DNA from 3 places in the Enterococcus infantis genome. Region 3 is predicted to be linked to each of the others. Evidence: riboswitches for the same ligand, from Rfam matches in the RefSeq annotation. Region 3 holds a riboswitch; each other region holds the start of a gene.

Region 1 (5,065 bases), on a different contig from region 3:
CTCAAAATTTTCGCTATTTTGTATAAATATTCGTTAAGCCGCCGTAATTCATCTCGCTTCATTATTTTTCATCCATTTGGTTACTTCTAAGTATACAGGATGAAAACAATCATGAAAACCTTTACCAAAAATCCTCATTTTCTCAATGCAGTCAGCTGGTCTATCTTCTCTCGAAGGCAGCGAACTTTGCTTGGGACATCCACAGCTTGCATGATTTCGGAGACCATACAGATTCCGCTAATCGGCACCTGAGTAAAGTCGGCGATCCGTTCTTCGTTGATACCACCAATAGCGACTACTGGGAGGGTAGTTTTTTGCAGGATGTCCTGTAGGTCTTCCATAGATGTCGGCTTGGTTACGACTTTCGTGGTCGTCGGATAAATCGCACCCACCCCCAAATAATCGGCGCCTTCTTTTTGGGCTTCTTGTGCCCGGTCTACTGTCTTGGCAGAAACACCCAAAATTTTTCCTGGCCCCAGCAATTGCCGGCAAAGGGCCACCGGTAATTCGTCATCACCGATATGAAGTCCCGCCGCATCCACTGCTAAACAGACATCCAGCCGATCATTGATAATCAAAGGGACCTCGTAACGATCACAGATGGTTTTAACCGCCAGTGCCAACTGGTAAAACCGCCGCGTGCTAACTTCTTTTTCCCGCAGTTGAACAACAGTCACCCCATTTAGACAGGCCTCTTTAATTATGTTCAAAAATTTTTCGTCGGAATAATCATAACGTCCTGTTACCAGATATAAGCGATAATCCATCATGTAAGCTCCTCTCCGCGAATGTCGTGCCACCATTGCTCATCTGACATGAGCAACGACAAGCGATCTAGCGTTTCTTGGCGAAAAGCAGCCAATCCTAACCCCTTTGCTACTGTCACTTGGGCCGCTGCTTCTCCGCATAAATTGAAATAACTAACTGCTGCAACAGTTGCGACTAACGGTGCATTTCCTGCCCCCAATAAAGCCGCAATCAAGCTGCCGACAATATCACCAGTCCCTGTGAAGCGGTCCAACTGGACTACCCCATTAGTCAGCTGCAATCGGCGTTTTTCAGTCACAACCAAATCTACCGGTCCAGTGGCCAACAATATCAATGGACGACGCTGACAGACTTTTTGCATAGCAGCCGCCAATTCCCGTAACGCCGCTACTTCCTGATCCTCGATACTACCGTCAACACCTCGGGCCCGACTAGCCAAGCCACAAAAACGGCGCATTTCCGACAAATTACCTTTAATAACTTGCGGCTCAGATTCCCACAACTGCCACGCCAAATCATACCGTAGTTGTGTAGCTGCCACACCAACTAAATCGACAACGATTGGTGTTTCGGTGGCTTTCCCATAACGAGCCGCTGCCTGTAAGGCTTGTTCTTTGCCATCCGTGATATGCCCCAAATTCAGCAACAGTCCATCGTTTTGCGCAAAAAACTCGTCAAATTCCCGAATATCATCTGCCATCACCGGTTTGGCATCCACATACAACAAAGCATTTGCCATTGATTCACAGGTGATTTCATTGGTAATGCATTGGATGAGAGGCGAATTTTTTATTGGCCAAGCTGCTGCGACATCCCGCAACAGCGCTTTTTCAAGCCCACTCATGATTACTCACCAAAAAAAGGGCTTGCACTCTTTTAAAGACGCGGGTCTCTTTAAGTTTAAATAAGACGAAGAAGGCGATTGCTGAACCGATGATGGTTGCTCCAATAAAGCGAGGAGTATAAATAAACCAATAAAGTCCCTGGTCACTGCCGGTAAACCAAACCATGACTGGGTAAGAGAGAATCGAACCGATGATACCGGTACCGATAACCTCGCCAATCATCGAACCCCAGATCCGGCCACCAGTCAGCCGATAGCCCCAGCCGGCGAAAAACGCGCCAAAGACAGCACCAGTCAATGCCAATGGTGGAATCCCCAACATCGTCATGCGGATAACTCCACAGATTGCTGCCATTACCGTAGCATAAAAAGGCCCTAGCAGCACCCCAGCAATGATATTGATTACACTGGACATAGGTGCCATCCCTTCGATACGCATAATTGGCGACAAGACCACATCCAATGCAATCATCAGCGCCAAAAGTGTGATTTTTTGAATCTTATTTGCTTGTGTCATTTTCTACTCCTTTTCCATCAGCTCTCTGATAATAAGCTCAATCAATTTGCTTGGCTTGACTGACAGCATTCACGCCAGTTCAATGGCACCGATTGCTGCTCCCTGAGGCCAGCTTTCAAGAGTCATCGCCATCTCCCAAAACAGATATTCCATCTGGCTGGAAATATAGAAAGCTGTCAACATCTGTTCCTGTTCGTCAGAGGGTGCCGCTGCGTATAAACGGTCCAAGATCCGCCGTTCGTTGGCTACTGCTGCCCGCCCCTCCTCCCCGGCATAGGTTGCAATCCAACGCTGATACAACGGATTTGGCGACCCCATCACAATCAGGCGCTCACCGATTTCTTGATACAACCATGGACAAGGCAACATCCCTGCAAAAGCGGTATTCGGCGTTCCTGCTGCCAGTTGTCGATACATATGAGAGACATAGTTATAGGCAGCAGGTGCTACGGGTGTCGCAGCGACTTCTTCTTCAGTGATCCCCAGCTCCTTGAAAAACGCTTCCCGAATTGCCATTTCCCCTTCAGCCAAATGCTGGCTGTTTACGAGCATCAATTCTCTCACTTCGCTATCTTCAGCCGCTTCCCCAATCAATCGGTAAAGCTTACTGAAATGCTCCAAATAATACCGATCCTGCAAAAGATAATAGCGGAAAATTTCCGGTGCCAGTGTCCCTTTGGCTAATTCCAAAATAAAAGGATGCTCAAAGCTTCCCTCCCAATAAGGATCAGCATATGCCCGTGCTTTTTGTGTAAATGTCATCATTTTAACTTCACGCTCCTTGTTATCCGTATTCACCGTCATACTCTGCTACTTCTATGCAGTCGGGAAACTGCCCTGCCTTATCTCCAAAAGAACAGCAAAAAGCCCCCGACTGCGTTTCAAATCAAGAAACAAAGAAGGGGGCCTAGGAAAAGAAGCAGATCCTACCTTAAAAAATGGCAATAGCCAGACTGGAAAACACCAATTATAATCAAGAATCAGCCAGATGAACAACACGCGTTTTCAAAAGACAACACGTGTTTACACTTTTACCGTTTGCTAAAAAACAGCAAAGCACCCCATCAGAAAAATTCCGATGGGGTGCTGAAAACGGCAAAAATTTTGTGATCCGCACATTTCCCTGCGTCAGTGCTAACTGCTTCAGGTTCAATGGGTATAATCTCAGCTCTATAGCACCCCAAATGTTTCTTATTCGAATGTGACCACAGTGTAGCACATATTTCAAAACGCGGCCATGCCTTTTCCAGATTTTTACCATATGTATTTTTTTGAAATGCCGTTAGGGAGCAGAACTTCACTTCTAAATTCTCCTTGCAGGACTGCGTCAGCTGCATAACAGAAGCATAGTAATCAGCCAATTCAGCTAGCGTTTATTACTTCTGACATCCTGTAGTCAGCTGGTATAGTTCAACTTAGGCAGAATCCGCCTAGTTTCTAAATTCGAAACTACCCTCCCTTGGGTCAGCTAGTATAGTCCAACTTGGGCAGAGTACGCCCAGCTTCTAAATTCGAAACTACCCTCCCTTAGGTCGGCTAGTATAGTTCAACTTGGGCAGAGTACGCCCAGTTGAACTTATAAAAACAGTGCTGTCGAGGGGAATCGACAGCACTGATACAGATTGAGAATTATTCTCAACCAATATTCAAAAAAAAGACAGATCAATCACACGAGGTTTATACTTGGGGAGTAATGAACCGCTCGTTAGATTTAGTATAACACAAAAATTAGCCGCTGAGAACTATTCTCAATTAAAAAAGTAGTTTTTAGTTATTAGCTGATCCTTTTTTATTCAAAATTCATCCCAGTTCTTTTGCTGCCAATCTGAAAAAGCTGTTATACTAAAAGTATCTTGCGACAAGAAAGGAAAAATCTATGAGTTGTCTTGGAAACCTAATTTGGATGCTTTTCGGCGGATTGATCAATGCTGTCAGTTGGTTTTTAGCTGGCTGTCTATGGAGCATAACAATCATCGGAATCCCTATTGGAATGCAATGCTTCAAATTTGCAGGTCTGGGCCTTGCTCCCTTTGGTAAGGAAGTCGTCTATGGAGGAAATGGTGCAAGTTTGTTATTGAATATCATTTGGCTGATTGTTTCTGGTATCCCGCTGGCAATTTCTCATCTGATTAGTGCGTTGCTACTGACCCTCACGATTATCGGCATTCCCTTTGCCAAACAATCTCTGAAAATGGCCAAGTTGGCTTTAATGCCCTTTGGTGCCCAAATCATAACACGTTGACCTATGAGGGAACTGTGACAATATTGAATCATCATGAGACCCTAAAAGCCGACTACCTTCCCTTAAAAATCATTGGAAGATCGTCGGCTTGTCATTGATAAAAAAATTTCAAATACTAACTAACCTTGATTTCATCAAACTAAGTCAGCGTAATTCACTACTCTGCTTAAATTGGCAAAAAAAGAAGACTATAACAGTCTTCTTTGATCGGGAAGACAGGATTCGAACCTGCGACCCCTTGGTCCCAAACCAAGTGCTCTACCAAGCTGAGCTACTTCCCGGTATTAAATTAAAATAATAAAAAAACTACGCGCCCAAGAGGAGTCGAACCCCTAACCTTTTGATCCGTAGTCAAACACTCTATCCAGTTGAGCTATGGGCGCATAATAAAATCTAATGCCGAGGACCGGAATCGAACCGGTACGGTGATCACTCACCGCAGGATTTTAAGTCCTGTGCGTCTGCCAGTTCCGCCACCCCGGCGTTAACGAGGCATTAGGCATTAAAAAAAGCGGAAAACGGGGTTCGAACCCGCGACCCCCACCTTGGCAAGGTGGTGCTCTACCACTGAGCTATTTCCGCATCAACGCAATGCCGGCTAAAGGATTTGAACCCTCGACCCTCTGATTACAAATCAGATGCTCTACCAACTGAGCTAAGCCGGCTTGGTGCGGGTGAAGGGACTTGAACCCCC
Region 2 (6,158 bases), on a different contig from region 3:
CCCAATGCGGCTTCGATACGATGAATCTCTGCTAATAACATTTCCGCAGGGAGCTGGCACTCGATTTGAAGCACCGCATTTAAAAAATCATCTTGAGCCACTGGACCATAGGGATCAGTTTCGTATAGCTTGGAGGACTGTAAAACAGTGACTCCCTCTAACTGATCCAATTGGTCGCGGGCGGCAGTTAGGTTTTTCAAGGAATCACCCATATTGGAGCCCAGAGCCAAATAGCCAATCATTTGGGGAACCTTCTTTCCAGCTGCACCTCAACATTGTCAAAGGTGCCGGGCATTGGTACCCCGTATTTACGCACCCGTACCAAGGCACTAGCCAACTGCTGAGAAAAATCGGCTTCGATGTCATCTAAAAGAGCAGAAGCGACAGCCTCAATCAAGTTGAAGGAGCGAGTAGTGATCGTTTGGCTGATTTTTTCATTTACCTCCGCATAACTCACCGTATCAGCAACGTCATCGCTTTTACCAGCTTTGGCTAAATCAAGGCGTAATTCGATATCGACCTCTAGTTGTTGGCCCAAAACCCGTTCTTCAGGCAGGACCCCATTTTTCGTATAAAATTTCAGATTGTTGATTTTGATCAAATCCACCAAAACAACCTCCAATCACAGTTTGGATAGAAAGCGACACAAATAGCCAAGTGTTGCATTAGACCATTGGCCGCAAACTATCATTGGGCTTATTATACCAAGAAGCAGCCGCAAGTCGACTGTTTCCGGCTTTTTTAAAGATTTACGGGGCTTAAACAGTTGCTTTAGTTATTTTTTCTATCAGGCAGACCGCTTTCTTTGTTTTAACAATCATTAGTTTTCTGAAAAAAGCCGGAAAATTTCGCTATTTTATTGTAAATCAGCTAAGAAAAAGTCGGTAACACTAGCGCTTAGCGGATAAGTTTGCTAAAATATAAGCGTTGGTTAAGTCAAGGCTTAACAAATAAAGTACTCAATTTTAGGAGGAATTTTATCATGCCAGTAGTATCATCAGCAGAATTTCTGAAAGCAGCTCGTAAAGGCGGCTATGCAATCGGCGGTTACAACACAAACAACTTGGAATGGACACAAGCTATTTTGGAAGCTGCAGAAGCTAAAAAAGCGCCAGTTCTGATCCAAACATCTATGGGTGCTGCTAAATACATGGGCGGCTACAAAGTTATCAAAAATATGATTGAAAACTTGGTTGAATCCATGAATATCACAGTTCCAGTTGCTATCCATTTGGACCATGGTGACTACGATGCAGCTATGGAATGTATCGAAGTTGGCTACACTTCAGTTATGTTCGACGGCTCTCATCTGCCTTTTGAAGAAAACTTGGCAAAAGCTCGCGAAGTTGTTGCAGCAGCACATGCAAAAGGTATCGCAGTAGAATGTGAAGTTGGTTCTATCGGCGGTGAAGAAGACGGAATCATCGGTGCTGGCGAATTGGCTGACATTGAAGAATGTAAACAAATGGTAGCTACAGGGATTGACTCTTTGGCTTGTGGTATCGGTAACATCCACGGTGTTTACCCTGAAAACTGGCAAGGTTTGGCATTTGACCACTTGCAAGAAATCGCTGACGCTGTTGGCCATGAAGTACCATTGGTATTGCACGGCGGCTCAGGTATCCCTCAAGAACAAATCCAAAAAGCAATCTCTATGGGTATCTCTAAAGTCAACGTAAACACTGAATTCCAATTGTCATTTGCTAAAGCAACTCGTGAATACATCGAAGCTGGCAAAGACCGCGAAGGTAAAGGCTTTGACCCTCGTAAATTGTTGGCACCTGGTAAAGCTGCCATCATTAAAGACGCTGAAGAACACATCGACTGGTTTGGTTCAGCTAACAAAGCATAATCTAACATTTGCATGATAAAAATCCCTGCTTCTGATAGAGGCAGGGGTTTTTTCTATTTTCTGAGAAAGTCATTTCGGCTGCTAAGGCCAACAAGCGGGAAGCCTTCTTACAAATTGTGGCCTGTGGGTTGTTACTATCAGCTCAGAGGGGGGAAAAGATTATTTCTTCAATACCGCCAAGGCGGCCGCTGGGATTTCATCTTCAAAGACCTCTTCATAAGTCTCCACGTAAGCTCCTTTATTTTTCAACTTCAGGTAATGACCCACTTTTAGCTCGCTCATACCGGAAAATTCGATGGTTCTGGTTTGACCGTCTTTGTCCACTGCAGTTTGCCGATAAGTAGCGGTGCCGTAGCCGTTGACTTCATCGGCTTTTTTGGTTTTGACATAGACTTCACCTTCTGCTACCAGGGGATTGAAACGGTCAATGATGCCAGCGATTTCCCCACCACTGTTCTTGGTAAGCTGAGGAATCACCAGTAGTGCACCGCCAATTAATGTGCCGCCTGCGAGTAGTGTAATGAACAATTTTTTCATAGTTAATTCTCCTTTGGTTTGTTTGTTGCTTGCCCAGGGGCAGCTCAACTTGATGTTCTTATCTTATCAAGGAGAAAATCGTGTGATATCGGCCTTGAGAACCAGTTTACTCTTACACTTTCGTCATTTTATCTCTCTTAGGTAAAAGAATAAACTTGTCAATAGCGATTCGATGCGCTATGATGCAATCAAATCACTGTTTGCAGGGGGACGCATTTGGCGTTGAGAAGGTAAAACCTGACCCTTTGAACCTGTTGGCTAACACCAGCGTAGGGAGCAACGTCGAGCGCAGTCTTGTAGCTTTCAGCGGCTACCGACCCAGCGGATTCAGACATCTTCCTATTGCGGGAAGGTGTCTTTCTTTTTTGCAAGGTGATTGTCAGAAAATCGTCAGCTTATTTACCAAAGCAGTGAGAATCAGCCTAAACCTAAAGGAGAACAAGCAAATGATGAAAACAGCATTGACCATCGCCGGCTCTGATTGCAGCGGCGGTGCAGGGATCCAAGCGGACTTGAAGACATTTTCGGCTCACGGTGTTTTCGGGATGTCTGCTATTACCTCAGTTGTCGCAGAAAATACGGTGCGGGTAATCAGCGTACAAGATATCACTCCCGAAGTCATTCAGCAGCAAATCGATGCCGTCTGTGAAGATATTTTTCCTGATGCCGTCAAAATCGGCATGTTGTCAGGAGTGGAGACGATGAAAGCCGTCGCAGAAAGCCTAGAAAAATGGCAGCCACAAAATATTGTATTGGACCCGGTAATGTATGCGAAAAATGGTGCGCCATTGATGGCTCTGTCTGCCATCGAGACCTTGATTGAAAAAGTGCTGCCCTTGGCGACGTTGATCACGCCAAATATCCCGGAAGCTGAGCATATTGCCGGGATGAAGATCGAATCACTGGAACAGATGAAAGAAGCCGCCGCTGTGATTCAGCAACGCACCGGTGCCGCGGTTTTAGTAAAAGGGGGGCATGCAGCAGGGGATGCCACCGATATTTTATTTGATGGGAAAAGCTACTATAGTTTCAATTCTCCTCGGATCGACACGAAAAATACTCATGGTACCGGGTGTACCTTGTCTTCAGCAATCTGTGCCCAGTTGGCGTTGGGAGCGGAGATAAAAGAAGCCGTAGCTAGTGGAAAAGACTACATCACACAGGCAATCCGCTATTCGTTGCCATTAGGAAAAGGACATGGCCCTACCAATCACTTTTGGAAATTTTTTGCAGCAGAATAAACCGAGTTCAGTTAACACCCGTCGATTTTCGGCGGGTGTTTTGCTAGAAACGAAGACCGCTAGCGAGTACCAAACACTTAGTTATAAGGAAACCAGTTGTTATTTAAATAAAAAAAGAGTTATCATTTAGGATCACCACAAGCAGTTAGCTCGTGAATTTTTGAAGGAGCTGCGGCAGCGAGCAAGGGGATTTACTGTTTAGAAATGACAGTGCCTGTGTTAAAATCGAAAGTGAATGTAGTCAATACATACCAATAAAAAAACGTGATATAAGGTGACGATAGATGAAAAAAATAAAAATTCGCGGTGGCCGTCCATTGAAGGGCGAAGTCACCATCAGCGGTGCAAAAAACAGCGCCGTGGCACTGATCCCAGCTGCGATTTTGGCAGATTCGCCGGTGACTTTAGAAGGCGTACCGGATATTCAAGACGTCCATTCTTTAATTGAGATTCTGGAAATCATGGGAGTGCGCACAAACTTTTCTGACAACACCTTGATGATTGATCCCACCGACATCGTGTCAATCCCAATGCCGAGTGGTAAGATCAACAGCTTGCGGGCGTCTTATTACTTTATGGGAGCATTGCTGGGGAAATTCGGCGAAGCAGTTGTCGGTCTGCCGGGGGGCTGCTATTTAGGCCCTCGCCCTATTGACTTGCATATTAAAGGCTTTGAGACTCTCGGTGCACAAGTGACCAACGAGCACGGGGCAATGTATCTGCGAACGCAGGACAAAACCCTTCATGGGGAACGAATCTTTTTGGATATGGTATCCATCGGCGCCACCATCAATATCATGCTGGCAGCGGTCAAAGCAGAAGGCCGAACGATTATCGAAAATGCTGCCCGGGAGCCAGAAATTATCGACGTAGCGACCCTTTTAAACAACATGGGGGCGAAGATTCGCGGTGCCGGTACCAATGAAATTAGAATTGAAGGCGTAAAAGCACTTCATGGCTGTCGACATGCGATTATTCCCGATCGCATCGAAGCCGGTACCTATCTGGCTTTAGCCGCTGCGGTAGGTGAAGGAATCAAAGTAAACAACGTCATTTATGAGCATTTGGAAAGCTACATTGCCAAACTGGAAGAGTTAGGGGTGCCGATGTCGATTTCCGAAGATACCATTGAAGTTGGAACAGCCACGGATTTGAAACCAGTTGTGGTAAAAACCTATCCTTATCCGGGATTTGCTACCGATTTGCAACAGCCCATCACGCCACTTTTAATCAAAGCCGGTGGTACCTCAGAAGTTATCGATACGATTTATTCCAAACGAATCAACCATATTCCGGAACTGAATCGCATGGGGGCAGACGGACAAATCGAAGGCAACATGATGATTATCAATGGTCCAACAAAACTCCACGGAGCCGAAGTCGTGGCTAGCGATTTGCGGGCAGGAGCTTGTTTGGTAATCGCCGGGCTCATGGCGGATGGTGAAACGACTATCACAAATGTAGAATTTATCCTGCGGGGCTACGACCATATCGTCGAAAAACTCACAGCATTGGGTGCAGACATCGAAATGATCGAGTTAGATGAATGCCAATGATTTACGGTGAAGAGCTGACAAAAAAAGACGAGGTGGCCCATGGCTGATTATTTGACAATGGCGGAGTTGGAAAACAAAACCTTAAAGGAAATTTACAACTACGCAAAGCAATTCAAGATTCCTTATTACAGTCAGATGAATAAAAAGGAATTGTCCCTGGCAGTTATCCGCGCACAGGCTGAGAAACAGGGCTTTTATTACATGGAAGGAATCTTAGATATCATTGGGCAAGAAGGTTATGGCTTTTTACGGCCAATCAACTATGGCCCCAGTGCTGAAGATATCTATATTTCTTCTTCGCAAATTCGACGTTTTGGTCTTCGCAATGGAGACAAGGTAGCCGGAAAAGCCCGGCCACCTAAGGAATCCGAGCGTTATTATGGATTGATGCACGTAGAGTCTGTCAACGGCAAAGATCCTGAAGAAGCCAAACAGCGTCCGCATTTTCCGGCACTCACTCCCTTATATCCGCAAAGACAACTACAATTAGAAACCACTTCGGGACGTCTGGCTACCCGCATGATTGATATTTTCGCACCAGTGGGCTTTGGTCAACGAGGCTTGATCGTCGCCCCACCAAAAGCCGGAAAAACCAGTATCTTAAAAGAAATTGCCAACGGGATTACCGATAATTATCCCGAAGTAGAATTAATCGTACTTCTCATCGACGAACGACCAGAGGAAGTCACCGATTTGGAACGCAGTGTCAAAGGGGATGTGGTATCTTCGACATTTGACTTGCAGCCGCAAAACCACACGCGGGTTTCTGAGCTGGTCTTAGAGCGAGCCATGCGTCTGGTTGAAGATAAGCGGGACGTTGTCATTCTGATGGACAGTATCACTCGATTGGCTCGCGCTTACAATCTGGTTGTTCCTCCCAGCGGTCGGACACTAAGCGGCGGGATTGACCCGGCGGCATTATACAAGCCAAAGAAATTTTTCGGTGCCGCCCGTAATATTGAAGAAGGCGGC
Region 3 (6,158 bases):
TTTTTCCGTTAAGCGATCGGCAAACAGCTCATCCACTTGCTCAAGAAAGCGATGCTTGTCGGAAATCTTTACCTTTTCAATTCGGATATAACCGCCGCCACCTCGTTTGCTGGCAACTGCATAGCCCCGTTGAATGGTAAAGCGGGTGTTGATGACATAGTTAATCTGAGACGGTACGCAATTAAACAATTCCGCCATTTCCGTCCTTCTAATTTCAATTATCTCACTATCTTCCAGAATTTTCTTCAGATAGGCCTCGATCAGATCGGAAGTATTATGATGACTCATACGCCCATTCCCCTCCCTTTATTGAATGTGCTGAAGCGGCCATAGTCAACAGGTCCTTAGCGGCTGTTCTCCGTACTTCTAAGCTCTAAAAACAGACGGCATTTAGACAATTTTTAGTTTTCTTCATTTCCCCGATTCTCGATAAATCGGCAGCAGCAAAACCTGCAAGCCTTTTTGACTAATACTGACCTTAATTATACCGGAGTTACCGAAATAATTAAAGGCAGACGAATGTTCAGTTATGGAATGTTAAGGAATAACAAAAATTTGTGCTTATCTCTTTAGATTATTGAGTTAATTTCGATTAAACCTCACAAACCATTATAGTTAAATACAGAAAACCGCCGTCAGTCTATCCGAGCTATCACTGCGGCAGACTGGCGACGATTTTTTCAGTTTTAATAATGTTTCGCTTCAATCCCAAAAGCGGACTTGAGTTCAGTAGAAGCCTCTTTTATCGGCGTTACTGACTGCAGCTCACCTTGAACGACAATCCGATTTTTACCGCCAATCGCGTCACAGGTGATCAATGTAATCAATTTTTTCCCCGGAACCTCATCGATATATTGCGTATCAGTCGGCACTACTTTGATATTCAATGTCGCCTTATACGTATAGATATTTTCCAGATCCGTCAGATAAATCGGATCTCCAATCTTAGTCTGATCCAACGGTTCAAACAGATACCCTTTATCATACGCTCGATGACTCGCCAAAGAATAATTTCCCTGCCCCATCACCTGCTCTTCAAACATGGTCCCGGCTCCCCACAGCAGCGCTTCATTGGATAACCCTTTAAAAATTGGCAAATTAATTCCAACAGCGGGCAATGCCACTCCGCCGATGACCGGCGACTCACGATTTTGCCATTGCGCTTTGAAAACAGCCTCCGAACTGGCCGGAACCACCGCATCAAAGTCAAAGGTAGCCGGCTTCTCTTCATTGGCTACGATCTCTTCTCTTGAAAGCTTCGAGACAGCAAATTTTTCAGTGTTGCGATCCATCAAAAAGTTTTTAATCTGATTGTTAAACACCAAAACCAAGCCCGCCACCAACAACAGCAGCAAGAACAGATTAATAAGTCCATTGCGAACCCGGTGCTTTTTTTTCTTCGTTGCCATCAGCCTCGTCCCCATCTTCATTTTCTAAATTGATTTTACCACAGATTGGTCCAGTTGGGTTAATCATCAATTTTGGTCAAAGTGGCCAATGTGTCCGCCACCGCTTGCTTGAAAAAGGAGGGCACACTTGATAAAATAATGTGAAAATTTCATTATTCATTACAAATGGTGGCAGCAAATCACAAAAATCGGCACGTTCTGTAATAAAACTTTAAAGTAAACGAAACACCATAAAATCAGGCTTTGTTGTATGATAGTAGTATCGGGGAAAAGAGGGGGGTTCTGCCATGGCAAAAATGGTCTATGTACATATTGATACTACCAGCAACGCTGCTTTGTCACGGGGAATCAGTCCTGTGGAGTTCTACCATGGCATCGTTCACCAACCCAAAAATCTATTGCTTTTGGACCCATCCTCCGACTATGGCGAGTTTGAAGCTCACACCGGTATGAAAGTTTTACGCGGCAATGAATCCGTCAAACAATATTTTGACGAGATCGCCCGTAACCGCATCAGCGAAGACATCAAATGGATTGACTTCAACGACAGTGCCATGATTAAGGAACTGACTCCGTTGGAAATCAGTGAATTGTTGTACTTCGGTCACACGAAGACCCATCTGCACTCGCCATTTTTTTACAAACTGCAAAACAATTTCGTTTATTTTGATCTGAAGGATGACCTTTCTCGTGTCTATTATCGTTACTTGGATGAATATTATCGAATCTTAGCTGACAAATTGACGCGCCTAGTGCTGGAAAAAATCAACGATCGCAAGTCTTTTTTCCGCAAATCAACTCCGGTAGACAAACTGGACGTCACCCTTTTGCGAGAATTGAAACCTCTTTTTCAAGAGGGTGTGATTTTCTGCTTTCAATCTTCCCGCTTGGAAGGTCGGGACTACAAGATTCCCATCTATCTCGTGGAAGACGGTGGTTTGCGCAAGGAAAATCCTTTAGGTAAAGACGAGTTGCTAGTGGCCTACTTGATCTACAGTCAAGAAAAACGGCAGTGGCTGGTGGCATACGAAGACAAAGATTTCCTGTTTTTGTCGAAATAAAAAATGTTTTCTCTTGACGCGAGAAAACATTTTTTTATTTTATTCAGTTGTAGGTCGCCTTGATTATTTTACCGGTTGCTGCAGCCGGGCATCTTTGGGCAGAAACAGTTGTGGCGCCATTTGGTAAATCAATAATACAGCTACCATCGTGGCTGCAGCTGTTAACAATCCGCTTGCGCCATTCATCACCAACGAATAAAGGACTGGTGACATCCCCCACTGGGCATAAGCACCCCAGAACATCACGCCCGCAACAAAATGCCAGAAGTAGCGAGCTGCCGCGCCGGCAAATGTGCCTTGAATTACTGCAATCCGCGCCTGCTTGTCATTTCCCGCTTGGATAGCCTGATGCAACTTGACTGCTGTCACTCCGGCAAACCCGGCAAAAGCAAAAGCAATCGGATACTCGATCAACACTTGACTGACTGCCAAATAATAGACCTTCCCTACCGGAAAATGCAGCAGTCCCCAGATTGCTGCTGCAAAAAGCCCCGGCTTCCAGCCCCGTCTCAAGGCATAGACGGTGATTGGGATTTGCCCCAACGAGATACTCAAGCTGGGCCCGAAATCGAGGGGAATAAACGACAACACCATAGCCATCGCTGCGATAATCGTTCCTTCCACCCACACACGCAAATTTTTGTTCATAAAAAAACCTCTCCTTCATAGATTACAGAACAGTCACAATCTACAAAGGAGAAGTAATATCTACTTCCAACTCGTCACAATTCCTACGCTCGCATTATCGAGACAGGTACAGAGGGTTTAGAGTTCACTCATTCTCAGCCGCTAACGGCTCCCCTTTGTGATCGTGTTCTATATCCAGTTATTTTGGTACGGCTTCATCATAGCACATTTTAAAAAAAAGAAAAGAGTTTGGTCTTTTTTTCAGGTGGCACAACCTAACATTGAGTGCTCACTCCTGTGACAAGTAGTCGGCTTGGGCCAACCAGTCATACGTCGCCTTAAATGTTGGGCAAACATCTGCTGGTATTTCGTAGTTTTTGGTTACTTGCCGTAATTTTTCAAAAATTGGTTGCAAAGCTGCCGGCTCACTAGACTTTCTCAGCACTTCCAATTCATCGTACAGCTTTTTAACCTCAAAAACTTCTGGATGGTGGGCACCATGGGCTCTGGTAATAGCTGTTGTATAACTTGTCAGCTCCTCTTTGTGGTCTTCCAAAAAATCTTGTACCTTTGTCATCTTACTTCCTCCTCGAGTGATTTTTTCAACACGAGTGTATCGAAAATCAGCCGAAAAAAAATTGATAGCCATCAAGAAGTACGGCGCAACAAAAGATTTTTTGACCGCTTGTCAACTTCTCTATTTGCGAAAAAAACCGCCACCAGACTTTTCAGAGGTGACGGTTTTTTATGCGTAAACTTATTTCATATTGGTTTCAAACAAAGGGCTGACCGGTTTGTTTTCATGAATCCGTTTGATTGCTTCACCCATCAAGGCACCCACGGAAATTTCATCAATCTTGTCGATCTTGCGGTCTTCCGGCAGATTGATAGAGTCGGTCACTACGCAGCGTTCGATGGCGGAGTCTTGAATCCGCTGCATTGCTGGGCCGGACAATACCGGGTGCGTACAAGAAGCATACACACTTTTAGCACCGGCTTGTTTCAAGGCATTGGCTGCTAAAGTAATGGTCCCTGCTGTATCAATCATGTCATCAATCAGGACACAAGTCTTGCCTTCAACGTGTCCAATGATATTCATCACTTCAGCCACGTTGGCTTTTGGTCGGCGTTTGTCAATGATGGCGATTGGAGATTTCAAAAATTCTGCCAATTTACGGGCACGAGTTACCCCGCCATGGTCAGGAGATACCACGACAACATCGTCACCTTGGATTCCTTTATCGAGGAAATAGTTGGCAATCAATGGTGCACCCATCAAATGATCTACTGGGATATCAAAGAATCCTTGGATCTGGGACGCATGCAGGTCCAGACACACCAACCGGTTAGCTCCGGCTTTTTCAATCATGTTGGCTACCAATTTAGCTGTGATTGGTTCCCGAGAGCGTGCTTTACGGTCTTGGCGAGCATAGCCATAATAAGGCATCACCACATTGATCGTTTTCGCACTGGCGCGTTTCAAAGCATCGATCATAATCAGCAATTCCATCAGATTGTCATTGACCGGACTAGATGTGGATTGGATCACATAGACGTGAGCCCCGCGAATACTCTCTTCGATGTTGACTTGGATCTCGCCGTCAGAAAATTGGTTAACAGAACATTTTCCCAGCTCAACACCGACAGCTTCTGCGATTTTTTCGGCAAGGGGACGATTGGAATTCAAGGCAAAAATCTTCAATCTTGGATCAAAATAATGGTTAGACATGGTTTCCTCCGCTTTCTTTCCTGCATGATGGGGCAGTGACATCGGACTCGACTCCAATAACGCTCTCCACCAAATCCCAGGACACTTTTTGCAAGACGTCTGTTTTCTTGGAAATTCCGCAAATAAATGAAGAAAACAGAAGCGAGCCCTCTGATTGGCGGACAGATTCGGGGATCAGCAGTTGGTCACAGCCGAAAAAGACTTGTCAAAATCCGTGTTGCTTCCTAGTAAATAGTAGTCATTTTCATGAAATAAATCAAGTGTTTTCGTGCACTCTGTGAAACAGCTTAGAAGAAATCCAGACCGCCAATTTTGCCCGCTTCCCAGAACAGATACGATAACGTTTCACAAAAGAACCCGTCACAACAGTTCTTCTCCAAAGCGGCGGCTATCTGTAAGACTTCAACAAAGCCCTCCTGACAGTCGCAAAAAAGATCGGCTTCACAAAGCGGAGTTTGATTCGATGATCGGCAAAAAAACTGAAGGTCCCTATCCTGCACAGCAAGCTCGCAGATCAAAACAAAATCTGTGAGCCGCCAGTGCTACGATTGGGCACCTTCAGTTTTTTAACACTTACATTTTTATCTTTCGTCCCTGTCAGTAAGTTTTTAAAAACTAGCCTTGAAAGAAAGGAAAGTTCTTAGCAAAATCTGCTTTATTTTCCTGACGAGCGCGGGCGATTCCCATCGCGCCTTCCGGAACATCTTTGTTAATCGTTGAACCAGCCGCAATCACGGTATTGGCCGCAATCGTTACCGGAGCAATCAAGTTGGCATTTGAACCCACAAAACTGTGGTCGCCCACGGTGGTGTGGTGCTTGTTTTTGCCGTCGTAATTGACAAAGACGACTCCACAGCCAACATTGATATCTTTACCCAGCGTCGCATCCCCGACATAGGTCAGATGACCAACTTTGGAACCTTCACCGATCACCGCTTTTTTGACTTCCACAAAGTTGCCAATATGGGCTTTCGGGCCAATCTCAGCTTGCGGGCGCAGGTGAGCATAAGGACCGACATCCGCACCGCTATGCACGATACTCTCTTCAATGACCGAAGATTTAATAACAACATCGTCTTCTATCACAGAATCCACGAGTTGAGAATTGGCAGTAATCAGACAGTTTTCGCCAATCACCGTTGCCCCTTTCAGATAAACACCCGGTTCAATGACTGTTTCAGCACCGATTTGTACGCCGTCATCCACATAGGTCGCTTTTGGATCAATAAAGCTGACACCATTAACCATATGTTGATGATTGATGCGCCCTCTCATAATTTCGTTTGCTTTGGCCAATGCCACCCGGTCGTTGACCCCCAGCGATTCATCGAA

The links. A riboswitch is a leader RNA that binds a small molecule or an ion and turns the genes downstream of it on or off. The one in region 3 is predicted to bind thiamine pyrophosphate.
Region 1: another riboswitch for thiamine pyrophosphate. It lies ahead of tenA (thiaminase II); the one in region 3 lies ahead of thiT (energy-coupled thiamine transporter ThiT).
Region 2: another riboswitch for thiamine pyrophosphate. It lies ahead of thiD (bifunctional hydroxymethylpyrimidine kinase/phosphomethylpyrimidine kinase); the one in region 3 lies ahead of thiT (energy-coupled thiamine transporter ThiT).

The regions. Positions count from the first base shown of each region.
Region 1 is NZ_JBMHFB010000012.1:356-5,420, reverse strand. Features, by position in the region: gene thiE (thiamine phosphate synthase) at 135-770, opposite strand; gene thiM (hydroxyethylthiazole kinase) at 767-1,612, opposite strand; gene thiW (energy coupling factor transporter S component ThiW) at 1,599-2,129, opposite strand; gene tenA (thiaminase II) at 2,199-2,891, opposite strand; TPP riboswitch at 3,233-3,322, opposite strand; gene ACOMA8_RS13165 (YccF domain-containing protein) at 4,006-4,371, shown strand; tRNA gene ACOMA8_RS13160 (tRNA-Pro) at 4,579-4,652, opposite strand; tRNA gene ACOMA8_RS13155 (tRNA-Arg) at 4,681-4,754, opposite strand; tRNA gene ACOMA8_RS13150 (tRNA-Leu) at 4,769-4,854, opposite strand; tRNA gene ACOMA8_RS13145 (tRNA-Gly) at 4,882-4,953, opposite strand; tRNA gene ACOMA8_RS13140 (tRNA-Thr) at 4,964-5,036, opposite strand; tRNA gene ACOMA8_RS13135 (tRNA-Leu) at 5,038-5,065, opposite strand, start outside.
Region 2 is NZ_JBMHFB010000010.1:61,784-67,941, forward strand. Features, by position in the region: gene folK (2-amino-4-hydroxy-6-hydroxymethyldihydropteridine diphosphokinase) at 1-242, opposite strand, end outside; gene folB (dihydroneopterin aldolase) at 239-607, opposite strand; gene ACOMA8_RS12330 (class II fructose-bisphosphate aldolase) at 983-1,852, shown strand; gene ACOMA8_RS12335 (YxeA family protein) at 2,012-2,389, opposite strand; TPP riboswitch at 2,584-2,682, shown strand; gene thiD (bifunctional hydroxymethylpyrimidine kinase/phosphomethylpyrimidine kinase) at 2,839-3,630, shown strand; gene ACOMA8_RS12345 (UDP-N-acetylglucosamine 1-carboxyvinyltransferase) at 3,915-5,186, shown strand; gene rho (transcription termination factor Rho) at 5,226-6,158, shown strand, end outside.
Region 3 is NZ_JBMHFB010000003.1:140,071-146,228, reverse strand. Features, by position in the region: gene ACOMA8_RS04715 (CtsR family transcriptional regulator) at 1-288, opposite strand, end outside; gene ACOMA8_RS04710 (class A sortase) at 687-1,409, opposite strand; gene ACOMA8_RS04705 (hypothetical protein) at 1,697-2,470, shown strand; gene thiT (energy-coupled thiamine transporter ThiT) at 2,534-3,118, opposite strand; TPP riboswitch at 3,182-3,283, opposite strand; gene ACOMA8_RS04695 (iron-sulfur cluster repair di-iron protein, ric) at 3,387-3,674, opposite strand; gene ACOMA8_RS04690 (ribose-phosphate diphosphokinase) at 3,855-4,826, opposite strand; gene glmU (bifunctional UDP-N-acetylglucosamine diphosphorylase/glucosamine-1-phosphate N-acetyltransferase GlmU) at 5,442-6,158, opposite strand, start outside.